Regions from separate parts of the Streptomyces sp. CRN 30 genome, predicted to be linked through region 2. Evidence: riboswitches for the same ligand, from Rfam matches in the RefSeq annotation. Region 2 holds a riboswitch; the other holds the start of a gene.
What was found. A riboswitch is a leader RNA that binds a small molecule or an ion and turns the genes downstream of it on or off. The one in region 2 is predicted to bind S-adenosylmethionine.
Positions count from the first base shown of each region.

Region 1: linked by a shared signal. The riboswitch ahead of thrC (threonine synthase) and the one ahead of thrC (threonine synthase) in region 2 are both predicted to bind S-adenosylmethionine.

Region 1 is NZ_JAVRHI010000165.1:430-8,149, reverse strand. It holds gene UW392_RS16325 (extracellular solute-binding protein) at 1-1,267, shown strand, start outside; gene UW392_RS16320 (DUF3263 domain-containing protein) at 1,310-1,576, shown strand; gene otsB (trehalose-phosphatase) at 1,630-2,529, shown strand; gene UW392_RS16310 (trehalose-6-phosphate synthase) at 2,586-4,025, opposite strand; gene UW392_RS16305 (glucosyl-3-phosphoglycerate synthase) at 4,105-5,061, opposite strand; SAM riboswitch class I at 5,220-5,395, shown strand; gene thrC (threonine synthase) at 5,413-6,714, shown strand; gene UW392_RS16295 (MoaD/ThiS family protein) at 6,793-7,068, shown strand; gene UW392_RS16290 (cold-shock protein) at 7,511-7,714, shown strand.
Region 2 is NZ_JAVRHI010000535.1:20,719-28,438, forward strand. It holds gene UW392_RS62330 (extracellular solute-binding protein) at 1-614, shown strand, start outside; gene UW392_RS62335 (DUF3263 domain-containing protein) at 661-903, shown strand; gene otsB (trehalose-phosphatase) at 963-1,844, shown strand; gene UW392_RS62345 (hypothetical protein) at 1,984-2,529, shown strand; gene UW392_RS62350 (trehalose-6-phosphate synthase) at 2,566-3,990, opposite strand; gene UW392_RS62355 (glucosyl-3-phosphoglycerate synthase) at 4,033-4,977, opposite strand; SAM riboswitch class I at 5,149-5,290, shown strand; gene thrC (threonine synthase) at 5,308-6,597, shown strand; gene UW392_RS62365 (ubiquitin-like small modifier protein 1) at 6,651-6,926, shown strand; gene UW392_RS62370 (cold-shock protein) at 7,340-7,543, shown strand.

The DNA.
Region 1 (7,720 bases), on a different contig from region 2:
AGGAACGGTCGCGGTGGTCTCCGCGCTGGGTACGGCGGTGGCCCTCGGCGGCTGCGGGAGCTCCGGGTCCGCCGGGTCCGCCGAGGACGGTGACGTGACCCTCAAGCTGGTCGCCGCCGACTACGGCGACTCGGAGGCGAACAGCTCGCAGAAGTACTGGGACGACCTGGCCCAGCGGTACGAGAAGGAACACCCCGGCGTACGGATCGACGTCAGCGTGTACTCGTGGAGCGACGTCGACGCCAAGGTGCGGGAGATGGTGGACGCGGGTGAGGCGCCCGACATCGCCCAGGGCGGCGCGTACGCCGACTACGCCGCCAAGGGGCTGCTGTACCAGGCGGGGGAACTGCTCTCCGTCCCCGTGCAGGCCGACTTCCTGCCGCAGCTCAGCGACGCGGGGACGGTGAACCGGCTCCAGTACGGGCTGCCGTTCGCCGCCTCGACCCGGGTGCTCTTCTACAACAAGGAGCTGTTCGCCGCCGCCGGGATCGACTCCGCGCCCGAGACCTGGGAGGACCTGGCCGAGGACGCGGCCGCGCTGAAGGACGCCGGCGTCGAGACGCCGTACGCGCTGCCGCTGGGGCCGGAGGAGGCGCAGGCCGAGACGATGCAGTGGCTGCTGAGCGGCGGCTCCGGCTACATCGACGACGTGGGCTCCTACGCCTTCGACTCCGCACGCAACGTGGAGACGCTGACCTGGCTGAAGGAAGAGCTCGTGGAGAAGGGGCTGACCGGGCCGACGGCGCCCGCGAAGCTGAACCGCGCCGACGCGACGGCCGCGTTCACGCGCGGTGACGTCGGCATGGTCAACGGCCTGCCCACGCTGCTGCGGACCGCCGCCGACCAGGGCCTGGAGCTCGGCACGGTGCCCATGCCGGGCGCGAGCGGCCGGTCCGGCGGCACGCTGGGCGTCGCGGACTGGATGATGGCCTTCAAGCACAACGATCACCAGAAGGAGATCGGCGCGTTCCTCGACTTCGTCTACGACGAGGAGAACGTGCTCGAGTTCGCCCGCACGTACGACATGCTGCCGGTGACCACGTCCGCCTCCGAGGTCATGTCCGGCACCGAGCGGGACGCCCTCCTCGCCCCGTTCCTCGACGAGCTCCCCGAGAGCGAGCTCTACCCCGTCGGCAAGACCTCCTGGGCCGAGGTGAGCGCCGCGGTCAAGCAGCGGATCGGCGAGGCCGTGGCACCGGACGGCAGCCCGCGGGAGGTCCTGGAGGAGCTGCAGCAGGTGGCGCTGAAGGCGGAGAGCGCGGCCTGACCGTGAGGGGCGCTGTCGGTGCCGAGGGCTACGGTTGCTGACATGGCTGACATGGCTGACGACGCCGGCGCGGACGGGCCCGCGCCGGGACTCGGCGCGCGGGAACGGGCCGTCCTCGCCCTGGAGCGCCGCGGCTTCGAGGGCCCCGGCGCCAAGGAGCGGGCGATACGCGAGCAGCTGGGCCTGGCGCCGGTGCGCTACTACCAGCTGCTCAACGCCCTGCTCGACGACCGCCGCGCCCTGGAGCACGACCCGGTGACGGTCAACCGGCTCCGCCGCGTACGGGACGCCCGGCGCGCGGAGCGGTGAGATGACACGGGCTCTCGGGGTACGGGCGGCCGTGCGTGGATAGGAGTGCCCGTATGGGCACCCACACCGACTCCACCGACCCCCTGGACCCCCCGAACTCCCCGAACTTCCCGGACCACGACGACCCGCTGCCGGCGCCCGCGACGGCGGCCGGCCGCGCCGGGCTGGACGCGCTGCTCGCCCGGCCGGACCGGGCGGTCGTCGCGCTCGACTTCGACGGCACCCTCGCGCCGATCGTCGCCGACCCCGAGCAGGCCAGGGCGCACCCCGACGCCGTCCCCGTCCTCGCGGCCCTCGCCCCGAAGCTCGCCTCCGTCGCCGTGATCACGGGCCGCCCGGCCGGTGTCGCGGTGCGCAACGGCGGCTTCGCGGGCGTCGCGGGGCTGGAGCACCTGGTCGTCCTCGGGCACTACGGCGCCGAGCGCTGGGACGCCGTCACCGGCACCGTCACCGCCCCCGCCGCGCACCCCGGGGTGGCCGCGGTCCGCGCCGAGCTGCCCGGCGAGCTGGACCGGGCCGGCGCCTGGCGGGGCACGTGGATCGAGGAGAAGGGCCGGGCGGTCGCCGTCCACACCCGTCGCGCCACCGACCCGCAGGCCGCCTTCGACGCCCTGCGGGAGCCCCTGGCCGCCCTCGCGGCCCGGCACGGTCTCGTCGTGGAGCCCGGCCGGCTGGTCCTGGAGCTGCGCCCGCCGGGCGTGGACAAGGGCGTCGCCCTGCGGGAGTACGTGCGCGAGACGGGCGCCGAAGCGGTGCTGTACGCCGGCGACGACCTCGGTGACCTGCCCGCCTTCGCCGCGGTCGACGCGCTGCGCGCCGAGGGCACGGCCGGCCTGCTGGTGTGCAGCGGCAGCAACGAGGTCAGCGAACTGGAGAAGCGCGCCGACCTGGTGGTGGACGGCCCCGCGGACGTCGTACGACTGCTGCGGACGCTGGCCGACGCGATCGGCTGACGGCCGACGGCCGAACGGGAGAGGGGGCGGGGTGAGGGCCGGGGTCCGGCCCTCCCTCAGCCCTCCAGCGCGTGCAACTGGTCCAGGAACCACTTCGCCGGGGGCAGCGCGGTCGCCGCGGCGGCCAGCCGCTTGCTGCGCTCGGCGCGCTCGTCCTCCGGGAGGGTCAGCGCGGTGTGCAGCGCGTCGGCCGTGCCGATGATGTCGTACGGGTTCACCACGACCGCGTCCTCGCCCAGCTCCTCGAACGCGCCCGCCTCCCGCGACAGCACCAGCGCGCAGCCCGCGTCGGAGACGACCGGCACCTCCTTGGCGACCAGGTTCATGCCGTCCCGGATGGGGTTGACCAGCGCCACGTCCGCCAGCCGGTACGAGGCGAGCGAGCGCGCGAAGTCGTCCTGGACGTGCAGCACCACCGGGGTCCAGCCCGGCGTCGCGTACTGGGAGTTGATCTCGTCGGCCACGCGCTGCACCTCGGCGGTGTAGTCGCGGTAGACGGCGAGGTCCTGGCGGGACGGGTACGCGAACGCCACGTGCACCACCCGCTCGCGCCACTGGGGCCTGGTCTCCAGCAGGTGCCGGTACGCCAGCAGCCCGCGCACGATGTTCTTGGACAGCTCGGTCCGGTCCACCCGGACGACCGTCTTCCGCGGGCTGCCGTCCGGCGCCGTGCCGATCTGCTCCCGGAGCGCCGCGATCCGCTCGTCCACGTCCGTCTCGTGCGCACGCCCGCGCAGGAAGTCCGCGTCGGCGCCCAGTCCGTGCACCCCGATGCGCGTGCCCGAGGGGATACCGGGCCCGAGCACCGCGTGGCAGCACTCCGTGAACGCGTCCGCCCACCGCTGGGTGAGGAACGCCGCCCGGTCCGCGCCGAGGATGCCGCTGAGTACCTGCGCCGCGATGTCGTCGGGCAGCAGCCGGAAGTACTCCGGCGGGGCCCACGGCGTGTGCGAGAAGTGCCCGATGCGCAGGTCGGGGCGGAGCTCGCGGAGCATCCGGGGCACCAGCACCAGGTGGTAGTCCTGCACGAGCACCGACGCGCCCTCGCCCGCCTCCTCGGCGAGCGCCTCGGCGAACGCGCGGTTGTACGCCTCGTACGAGGCCCACTGCCGCCGGAACTCGCCGTCGAAGACCGGTTCCAGCGGCGTCTGGTACAGCATGTGGTGGATGAACCAGAGCACCGAGTTGGCGACGCCGTTGTACGCGTCGGCGTGCACGTCGGCGGCGATGTCCAGCATGCGGACGCGCTGACCGCCGGTGTCGTCGGGGGACAGGGCGCCGCCGGTGCGCCGTACCGCCTCGCGGTCGCCGTCGCCCAGTGCCGCGCACACCCATACGGCGTCGGCGTCCGGGCCGATCGCCGACAGGCCGGACACCAGGCCGCCGCCGCCACGTCTGGCGGAGAGGTCGCCCGACTCGTCGAGCGTGTACGAGACGGGGCCGCGGTTGGACGCGACGAGGACGCGGGCGCCGGTGGAGGTTGCTGCGGAAGCCATACGCCTCAACCTAGCCCGAGGCCGGAAGACTCAAACGTATGTCTCATCCGTATACATCCCCTCCACGGCGGCCCGCCGCCTACGCCGCTCTGCGCGCCGCGTACTCCTCGATCTCCGCCATCGGCGGCCGCTCCTCGGTGTCCACCGAGTAGGTGCGCGGCTCGAAGCCGTCCTCGCCCCGCTCGAACTGGGTGAGCGCGGGGCGGACGAGGTGGCCGCGGGCCAGCCGCAGCTGGGCCGTGCGGTAGATCGCGGCGGCCATCCGGCCGAGCGCCTGCCCGTCCTGGTGGCGGTGGAGGCGGACACCCACGTCGACCTGGGCGAGGGCGTCCAGGCCCACCAGGTGCAGCGCGTCGACCAGCATGCCCAGCTCCACGCCGTACCCGACCGGGAACGGCAGCCGCTCCAGGAGCGAGCGGCGGGCCGCGTACTCGCCGCCGAGCGGCTGGACGAAGCCCGCGAGCTGCGGCCAGTGCATGTTGAGCAGCGGGCGGGCCATCAGCTCGGTGACCCGGCCGCCCTGCCCGGCCGGAAGGCCGGCGGAGGAGGTGAGCGGCCGGTCGTACATCGCCTTGACCAGGTCGACGCCGGGGTCGGTGAGCAGCGGGCCCACGATGCCCAGGACGAAGTCGGACGAGAACTCCCTGAGGTCCGCGTCGACGAAACAGACGATGTCCCCGTGGGTGACGAGCAGGGAGCGCCACAGCACCTCGCCCTTGCCGGGCACGGCCGGCAGCCGGGGCAGGATCGCGTCGCGGTGGACGACTCTCGCGCCCGCCGCGGCGGCCACCTCCGAGGTGCGGTCGGTCGACCCCGAGTCGACGACGACGATCTCGTCGACGAGCGGGGTGCGCTCCACGAGGTCACGGCGGATCGCGGCGACGATCCCGCCGACCGTCGCCTCCTCGTTGAGCGCGGGCAGGACGACACTGACCGACTGGCCCGTGGCCCGTTTCGCGGCCATGACCCGGTGCAGCGGGCGGTCGTTCACGGACCAGGAGCGGGTGCTCAGCCAGCGCTCGACTTCTTCCAGCACAGCCTGCGGCTCCTCCCTTTTTCGATCACACAGGACGTACGTGTGATCCATCTCGCGGTGCGGACGACTCCCTCAACTGTCCTGGCCGTCGGTTACAGTCTTGAACAACGCGGATGACCATCGCATGTCGGGGGTCACCGCTGTTCACAACCGAATACCGCTCATCCAGAGGGGCAGAGGGACACGGCCCGTTGAAGCCCCGGCAACCCTCCAGCCGGCTCTCGTAGCGATCACTGACGGTCATTGGCGACTGTTGATCGACTCCGCGGGGCTCCCGGCTAGGGAAGGTGCCAAATCCGTCTCACGGCGAAGTGCGTCGTGAGGAAGATGAGGAGAAAGGGCCTCGCCTCCATGGCTGCGCAGACAGTTGCAAGCACCACCGAATCCGGTGTCACCACCCCCTCCCCCGTGGATCTCGGCCCCGCCGCCGCGCTGTCCTGTCGCGAGTGCGGCCACCGCGTCCCGCTCGGCCCGGTCTTCGCCTGCGAGGAATGCTTCGGACCGCTGGAGATCGCCTACGACTTCTCCGCGTACGACACCGAGGAACTGCGCCGGCGCATCGAGTCCGGCCCCGCGAACATCTGGCGTTACGCGCCCCTGCTGCCCGTCCCGGCCGACGTAGCCGGGAAGCCGAACCTCAACCCCGGCTGGACCAAGCTCGTCAAGGCCGACAATCTGGCCCGTGAGCTCGGTGTGACCGGTGGGCTCTACGTGAAGGACGACTCCGGCAACCCGACCCACTCCTTCAAGGACCGGGTCGTCGCCCAGGCCCTGGAGGCCGCGCGCGCCTTCGGCTTCACCACCCTCTCCTGCTCCTCCACGGGCAACCTGGCCGGCGCCGTCGGCGCGGCCGCCGCCCGGGCCGGCTTCCGCTCCTGCGTGTTCATCCCGCACGACCTGGAGCAGGGCAAGGTCGTCATGGCCGCCGTCTACGGCGGTGACCTCGTCGGCATCGAGGGCAACTACGACGACGTCAACCGCTTCTGCTCCGAGCTCATCGGCGACCCGGCGGGCGAGGGCTGGGGCTTCGTCAACGTCAACCTGCGGCCGTACTACGCCGAGGGCTCCAAGACGCTGGCGTACGAGATCTGCGAGCAGCTCGGCTGGAAGCTCCCCGACCAGATCGTCGTCCCGATCGCCTCCGGCTCCCAGCTCACGAAGATCGACAAGGGGCTGCAGGAGCTCATCAGGCTCGGGCTCGTCGAGGACCGGCCGTACAGGATCTTCGGCGCGCAGGCCGAGGGCTGCTCGCCGGTGTCGGTGGCCTACAAGGACGGCCACGACGTCGTCCGTCCGCAGAAGCCGGACACCATCGCCAAGTCGCTCGCCATCGGCAACCCGGCCGACGGCCCCTACGTCCTCGACATCGCGCGCCGTACGGGCGGTGCGGTGGAGGACGTGGACGACGCGGAGATCGTGGACGCGATCAAGCTGCTCGCACGCACCGAGGGCATCTTCGCCGAGACGGCGGGCGGGGTGACCGTCGGTGTCACCCGCAAGCTGATCAAGAGCGGTCTGCTCGACCCGGAGAAGACGACCGTCGTCCTCAACACCGGCGACGGCCTCAAGACGCTGGACGCGGTGGCCGACACCGGGCTCACCGCGACGATCCGCCCCAGCCTCGACGCGTTCCACGAGGCCGGTCTCGCGTAGCCGCTCCGCCCGGCCGCCCCTTCACACGACTTCGCGCCCTCGGGGGCGCCGCCCCACCAGCTTCAGGAGGTTCCACCCATGAGCGTCACCGTCCGCATCCCCACGATCCTGCGCACCTACACCGGCGGCAAGGCGGAGGTGAGCGCCGAGGGAACGACGCTCGCCGAGGTCCTCGCCGACCTGGAGAAGAACCACACGGGCATCGGCGCCCGCGTCCTGGACGACCAGGGCAAGCTGCGCCGTTTCGTGAACGTGTACGTCAACGACGACGACGTCCGTTTCGAGCAGGGCCTGGAGACGGCGACCCCCGACGGGGCGGGCGTTTCGATCATTCCGGCCGTCGCCGGCGGCTGATCATTATCACTGGTAACTCGGGTGACCGAGAGTTTCCGGAATTGCCCCTTCCGTAAGAGAAACGGAGGGGGCAATTCTGCATGGTTGAGCACGGTACAGTTGGGGAACCCGGTTCGTTTCTCACATGAGATGCGGAGTCGGCGCATATGAGTTCCCGGGTTCCTGCCCGACGCGATGCAGCCAAAGTGTGCAGGGCTTTTGCGTGTTTTGTTCCCTTTGTCAGGCCCGACTTGCCCTGCATTCGAGGGAATTCTCCGTACATTACCGACCGCCGGTGTCCAGAATTCTCGTCCGATTGACCTGTTGCAGACGGCAGTTGGGCAGATACATTCAGCCGCGGTCGACGCGTTCCGGCGCACACCCCCAACCGTTGGGGGGTGAGGTCTGACCCGGATCCGCGAAGTGCGGATCTGCGCAAGGGCCAGTAATAGGGGAGTTAGGCATGGCTCAGGGCACCGTCAAGTGGTTCAACGCGGAGAAGGGGTACGGCTTCATCGCGGTCGACGGTGGTGCGGATGTATTCGTCCACTACAGCGCGATCCAGATGGACGGTTACCGCACTCTGGAAGAGGGGCAGCGGGTCGAGTTCGAGATCTCGCAGGGCCAGAAGGGGCCGCAGGCGGACATGGTCCGCGTGGCCGTCTGAAGCGCG
Region 2 (7,720 bases):
ACTCCCTCGGCACCTACAGCGTCGACTCCCCGCAGAACGTCGACACCTTCACCTGGCTCAAGGACGAACTCGTCGACAAGGGCCTCACCGGGCCGGTCGCGCCCGGCAAGCTCGACCGGGCGGACGCCTTCGCCGCCTTCGCCGAGGGCAAGGTCGGAATGCTCAACGGCCACCCGTCACTGATGGCGATGGCCAAGAAGAACGGCGTGGAGTACGGCATGGTGCCGACCCCCGGCGTCGACGGGGCGAGCGGCACCACGCTCGGCGTCACCGACTGGATGACCGCCTTCAAGCAGAACGGCCACCAGGAGCAGGCCGGCGACTTCCTCGACTACGTCTACAGCGACCGGAACGTCCTCGACTTCTCCCGCCGCTACGACCTGCTGCCGGTCACCGGCTCCGCCTCCGAGACCATGGGCGCGGCCGCCGAGGACAAGGAGCTGAAGCCGTTCCTCGACGAACTGCTCACCTCCGAGCTGTACCCGGTCGGCGAGAAGTCCTGGGCGACGGTCAGCGCACGGGTGAAGAAGGACATCGGCAGGGCGGTCGCCCGCGGCGAGGACCCCGAGTCCGTCCTGAAGGAGATCCAGACGGCCGCGACGCAGGCCGGCTGAGCCGCCTGAGCCCCCCGGTGTCGGTGCCCGGCGTTACGGTGCGGGCATGAACGAGGCAGAGCGGCAGCCGCTCGGGGAACGGGAACGGGCGGTCCTGGCGCTGGAGGGCCGCGGCTTCTCCGGCCCCGGCGCCAAGGAACGCGCGATCCGCGAGGAACTGGGCCTCGCCCCCGTGCGCTACTACCAGCTCCTCAACGCCCTCCTCGACGACCCCCGGGCCCTGGCCGCCGCCCCGGTCACGGTCAACCGCCTGCGCCGGGTCAGGGAGTCCAGACGCACGGAACGGTAGATCCTGACGCACGGAACGGCAGAGGCGTGCGAGCGGTGCCCCCGGGATAGGTTCGCCGTATGGGCAGCCACCACACGGACGCAACACCCGACACGCCTGACCAGCCGCCGGCCCCCCTGCCGACGCCCGCCACCGAGGCCGGGCGGGACGGGCTCGGCGCGGTGCTCGCGCACCCCGGCCGCACGGTGGTCGCGCTCGACTTCGACGGCACGCTCGCCGAGATCGTGCCCGACCCCGACCGGGCCCGCGCCCACCCGGACGCGGTCCCCGCGCTGGCCGCGCTCGCGCCGAAGGTCGCCTCCGTCGCCGTGATCACCGGCCGCCCCGCCGAGGTCGCCGTCCGGCACGGCGGTTTCGCGGACGTACCCGGCCTGGAGCACCTCGTCGTCCTCGGGCACTACGGCGCCGAGCGCTGGGACGCCGCCACCGGCACCGTCACCGCGCCCCCGCCGCACCCCGGGGTCGCCGCCGTCCGCGCCGGACTGCCCGCCCTCCTGGATCGGGCCGGGGTCCGCGACGGCGCGTGGATCGAGGAGAAGGGCCGCTCGATCGCCGTGCACACCCGGCGGGCCGCCGACCCGCAGGCCGCGTTCGACGCGCTGCGCGGACCCCTGGCCGAACTGGCCGGGCGGCACGGACTGATCGTCGAGCCCGGCCGGATGGTGCTGGAGCTGCGCCCGCCGGGCATGGACAAGGGCGTCGCCCTCCTCGACCACGCCCGTGCCACCGGCGCGGCGGCCGTCCTCTACGCCGGTGACGACCTCGGCGACCTGCCCGCCTTCGACGCCGTCGACACCCTGCGCGGCGACGGCACCCCGGGGCTGCTGGTGTGCAGCGGCAGCGACGAGGTGACCCGGCTGCGTGAACGCGCCGACCTGGAGGTGGACGGCCCGGCCGGGGTCGTCGCCCTGCTGAGCGCCCTCGCCCGACGGCTGGCCTGAGACAAGGTCACAGAGATTCCCCCCGTCTGTCACAGGCGTGTCCTGACGCCGCGGGGGGCGCAACCCGCCCCCCGCCCGACGCCCTCCTCCGCACCGTAAAGCCTGATCGACCAGGCACAGGAACCGTGGAGGACCCGCCATGACCGCTCGCAAGACGCTCACCCGGAAGACGAACGCCCGCAAGATCTCGGCGCTCGCCGTCACCGCCGTGGCCGCCTGTCTGGCCCTCACCGCCTGCGAGAGCGGCGGCACCGACGACACCTCGTCGGCGACCGCCGGGACGTCCGTGACCGCCACCGCCGAATCGTCCACCCCGCCCGCCGACTCCACCGACGCGAGCGCCACCGCGTCCGTCGGGTCGACCGCCCCGACCGCGGAGTCGAACGCCACCACCGACTCCTCCGCGCAGGGCGGCGAAACCACCCCCGCCGCCGGCCTCGCGCTGGACCTGAAGTGCACCAACCAGCTGGACTACGCGAACGACTCGCGGTCCAACGCCGAGATCAACTCCATCGGCGCCGACACCGGGACCTGCCCCGTGCCCGAGGGCGCCGCCGACCCGGACGGCCTCGCGCTGGACCTGAAGTGCACCAACCAGATCGACTACGCGAACGACTCCCGGTCCAACGCGGAGATCAACTCCATCGGCGCCGACACCGGCACCTGCCCCGAGCCGCAGCAGTAGGCGGCAGGAGAGGCGGCAGGGCGGCAGAAACCAGGGTCAGCCCCGCAGGGCCTCCAGCTGGTCCAGGAACCACCGCGCCGGCGGCAACGCCGTTGCCGCCGCGGCCAGCCGCTTCGTCCGCTCCGCGCGCTCGCCGTCCGGCAGGGAGAGCGCCTCGTGCAGGGCGTCCGCCGTACCCACCACGTCGTACGGATTGACGACGACGGCGTCCTCGCCCAGCTCCTCGAAGGCCCCGGCCTCCCGGGACAGCACCAGCGCCACCCCCTCGTCGGAGACGACCGGCACCTCCTTGGCGACCAGGTTCATCCCGTCCCTGATGGGGTTGACCAGCGCCACGTCGGCCAGCCGGTACGCCGCCAGCGACCGCGCGAAATCGTCCTCGACGTGCAGCACGACCGGCGTCCAGTCCGGCGTACCGAACTCCTCGTTGACCGACTCGGCGACCCGCCGGACCTCCGCCGTGTACTCCCGGTAGACCGCGAGATCCTGCCGGGAGGGGTAGGCGAACGCGACGTGCACCACCCGCTCCCGCCACTCCGGCCGCCGCCGGAGCAGCTCCCGGTAGGCCAGCAGCCCCCGCACGATGTTCTTCGACAGCTCGGTCCGGTCCACCCGCACGACCGTGCGCCGGCCCTCGCCGATCTGTCCCCGCAGCGCCGCCATCCGCTCGTCCACGTCGCTCTCCCGCGACCGCTTCCGCAGGAACTCCGCGTCCGCCCCGAGCCCGTGCACGCCCACCTCGGTGGAGCCGAGCCCGCCCACCAGCGCGTCGCAGCACGCGGTGAACGCGTCTGCCCAGCGGTGGGTGAGGAACCCCAGCCGGTCCGCGCCCAGCATCCCGCGCAGCACCTGCTCGGCGATGTCGTCGGGCAGCATCCGGAAGTACTCCACCGGCGCCCACGGCGTGTGCGAGAAGTGGCCGATGCGGAGATCGGGCCGCAACTCCCTGAGCATGCCCGGCACCAGCGTCAGGTGGTAGTCCTGCACCAGCGCGACCGCGCCCTCGGCGGCCTCCTCGGCCAGCGCCTCGGCGAACGCCCGGTTGAACGCCACGTAGGAGTCCCACCGCCGGCGGAACTCCGCGTCGAAGACCGGCTCCACCGGCGTCTGGTACAGCATGTGGTGGACGAACCACAGCACGGAGTTGGCGATGCCGTTGTACGCGTCGCTGTGCACGTCGGCGGGGATGTCCAGCATCCGTACGCCGTCCTCGCCCGCCCCGCGCCGCACCGCCTCGCGGTCGCCGTCGGACAGCGCCGAGCACACCCACAGCGCACCCGCGTCCGGTCCGATCGCCGACAGCCCGGAGACCAGTCCGCCGCCGCCCCGCTTGGCGCGCAGCGAACCGTCCCCCCCGACCTCGTACGACACGGGGCCCCGATTGGAGGCCACCAGCACCTGAGCGGCACCGAAGGACGCGGACGAAGCGGACGAAGAAGAAGCGGAAGCCGAGGAAGCCATACGACTCAAACTAGCCCGGCCGCCAACAGCTCAAACGTACGTTCACGCGACCTTGCGCTCCGCGTACTCGGCGATCTCCAGCATCGGCGGGCGTTCCTCGGTGTCCACCGAGAACGTCCGCGGCTCGAACCCCTGCGCACCTCGCTCGAACTGCGTCAGCGCCGGCCGGACCAGATGGCCCCGGGCCAGCCTGAGCTGCGCGGTCCGGTAGATCGCGGCGGCCATCCGGCCCAGCGCCTGCCCGTCCTGGTGCCGGTGCCTGCGCACCCCGACGTCGACCTGGGCGAGGGCGTCCAGGCCCACCAGGTGCAGCGCGTCCACCAGCATGCCCAGCTCCACCCCGTAGCCGACGGGGAACGGCAGCCGCTCCAGGAGCGAGCGGCGGGCCGCGTACTCGCCGCCGAGCGGCTGCACGAAACCGGCCAGCCGCGGCCAGTGCATGTTCAGCAGCGGGCGGGCCATCAGCTCGGTGACCCGGCCGCCCTGCCCGGCGGCGCCGCGCAGCGGACGGTCGTACATGGCCTTGACCAGGTGCACGTCCGGGTCGGTCAGCAGCGGGCCGACGATCCCCGTGACGAAGTCGGACGAGAACTCCTTGAGGTCGGCGTCGACGAACGCCACGATGTCCCCGCTCGTCACCAGCAGTGACCGCCACAGCACCTCGCCCTTGCCGGGGACGGGCGCGAGGCGCGGCAGGATCTCGTCGCGGTGCACGACGCGGGCGCCGGCCGCCGCGGCCACCTTCGACGTGGCGTCGGTCGACCCGGAGTCGATCACGACGATCTCGTCGACCAGCGGTACCTGGCACATCAGGTCGTGGCGGACGGCCGCGACGATGTCGCCGACGGTCTCCTCCTCGTTCAGCGCGGGCAGCACGACGCTGACCCGCTGGCCGGTGCGCTGCTTGGCGGCCAGTATCTGGTGGAGCGGACGGTCGGTCACGGACCAGGAGCGTGCACTGAGCCAGCGCTCGACTTCTTCCAGCACGGTCTGCGGCTCCTCCCTGTTGTGGATCACGGTCAGCGGGTCAGGCGTCGCATATGTGATCCATCTCGCGCATCGGACGACTATCTCAACTGTCCTGGCCTTCGGTTACAGTCTTGAACAACGCGGATGACCATCGCATGTCGGGGGTGGCCGCCGCTGACAACCACATACAGCTCATCCAGAGGGGCAGAGGGACACGGCCCGATGAAGCCCCGGCAACCCTCCAGTCGGTACTCGTGAAGACGCGAGGCTCCCGGCTCGGGAAGGTGCCAAATCCGTCTCACGGCGAAGTGCGTCGTGAGGAAGATGAGGAGAAAGGGCCTCGCCTCCATGGCTGTGCAGACTGCCGAAAGCACCACCACTCCCGCCGCCTCCGTCGATCTCGGCCCCGCCGCGGCGCTCTCCTGCCGGGAATGCGGCCACCGCGTGCCCCTCGGCCCGGTCTTCGCCTGCGAGGAGTGTTTCGGCCCGCTGGAGATCGCTTACGACTTCTCCTCGTACGACACGGAGAAGCTCCGCGCGCGCATCGAAGCGGGCCCCGCGAACATCTGGCGTTACGCGCCGCTGCTGCCCGTCCCGGCGGACGTCGCCGACAAGCCCAACATCAACCCGGGCTGGACCAAGCTCGTCCAGGCCGACCGCCTCGCCGCCGAGCTGGGCGTCACCGGCGGTCTCTACGTCAAGGACGACTCCGGCAACCCGACGCACTCCTTCAAGGACCGGGTCGTGGCGCAGGCACTGGAGGCGGCGCGCGCCTTCGGCTTCACCACCCTCTCCTGCTCCTCCACCGGCAACCTGGCCGGCGCCGTCGGCGCCGCCGCCGCCCGCGCCGGTCTGCGCTCCTGCGTGTTCATCCCGCACGACCTGGAGCAGGGCAAGGTCGTCATGGCCGCGATCTACGGCGGCGAGCTGGTCGGCATCGAGGGCAACTACGACGACGTCAACCGCTTCTGTTCCGAGCTGATCGGCGACCCGGCCGGCGAGGGCTGGGGCTTCGTCAACGTCAATCTCCGCCCCTACTACGCGGAGGGGTCCAAGACCCTCGCGTACGAGATCTGCGAGCAGCTCGGCTGGCGCCTTCCCGACCAGCTCGTCGTGCCCATCGCCTCCGGCTCCCAGCTCACGAAGATCGACAAGGGTCTGAAGGAACTGATCGAGCTGGGGCTCGTCGAGGACAGGCCGTACAAGATCTTCGGTGCCCAGGCCGAGGGGTGCTCGCCGGTCTCCACCGCGTTCAAGGCCGGCCACGACGTGGTCCGCCCGCAGAAGCCGAACACCATCGCCAAGTCGCTGGCCATCGGCAACCCGGCCGACGGGCCGTACGTCCTCGACATCGCCCGCCGCACCGGCGGCGCGGTGGAGGACGTCACGGACGAGCAGGTCGTCGAGGCGATCAAGTTGCTGGCGCGGACGGAAGGGATCTTCGCGGAGACCGCGGGCGGGGTCACGGTGGGCGTGACGAAGAAGCTGATCGAGGCGGGTGTCCTCGACCCGTCGCTCACCACCGTGGTGCTCAACACCGGGGACGGTCTGAAGACGCTGGACGCGGTCGCCGACACGGGGCTCACGGCGACGATCCGGCCGAACCTCGACTCCTTCCGTGCGGCGGGGCTGGCGTAGCGCCGCGCAGTTCCCCGCACCCCTAGGCAGATCCCCCTGACCGGAGGTTTCAAGTGAGTGTCTCTGTCCGCATCCCGACCATCCTGCGTACGTACACCGGCGGGCAGGCCGAAGTGACCGCCGAAGGGGCCACCCTCGGCGAGGTCATCGCCGACCTGGAGAAGAACCACACCGGGATTTCCGGGCGGGTTCTCGACGACCAGGGCAAGCTGCGGCGGTTCGTCAACGTGTACGTCAACGACGACGACGTCCGATTCGAGCAGGGTCTGGAGACGGCCACCCCGGACGGGGCCGGCGTCTCGATCATCCCCGCGGTCGCCGGCGGCTGATCCGTCACCCACCGTTCCCCCGAATTGCCCCCTCCGTGAGAGAAGCGGAGGGGGCAATTCCATGTGGTTGAGCGCGGTACAGTTGGGGAACGCGGCGCTGATCACGCGGTCGGAAACCAAGAATTCCTGCCGCCCGCCCGACTAGATGTAGCCAAAGTGTGGGCGTCTTTCGCGTCTTTTGCCCTCTTTGAGTGGCCCGACTTGCCCCGAATCCTTACGAATTCTCACCATATTCCGGACCGCTCCCGTCCAGAATTCTCGTCCAATTGACCTGTTGCAGAGGGCAGTTGGACAGATACATTCGGCCGCGGTCGACGCGTTCCGGCGCACGCCCCCAGATTCTGGGGGGCGAGGTCTGACCCGGATTCGCGAAGTGCGGATCTGTGCAAGGGCCAGTAATAGGGGAGTTAGGCATGGCTCAGGGCACCGTCAAGTGGTTCAACGCGGAGAAGGGGTACGGCTTCATCGCGGTCGACGGTGGTGCGGATGTTTTCGTCCACTACAGCGCGATCCAGATGGACGGGTACCGCACCCTTGAAGAAGGTCAGCGGGTCGAGTTCGAGATCTCGCAGGGCCAGAAGGGCCCGCAGGCCGACATGGTTCGCGTCAGCGCCTGATCCGCGCGACCACCGCAGCGAACGGTCTTCTCCGGAGGGCCCGCGTCCCGGCAGGGGTGCGGGCCCTCCGGCATGTTCGCGGGCGGCGGAGCGTCGCCCTCGTTGGTGAGAGACGCTTGCGCCCGCCCGTCGCCCGACCACCCCACAACGAACCCACTTCGCGGGTGCGTCTTGCAC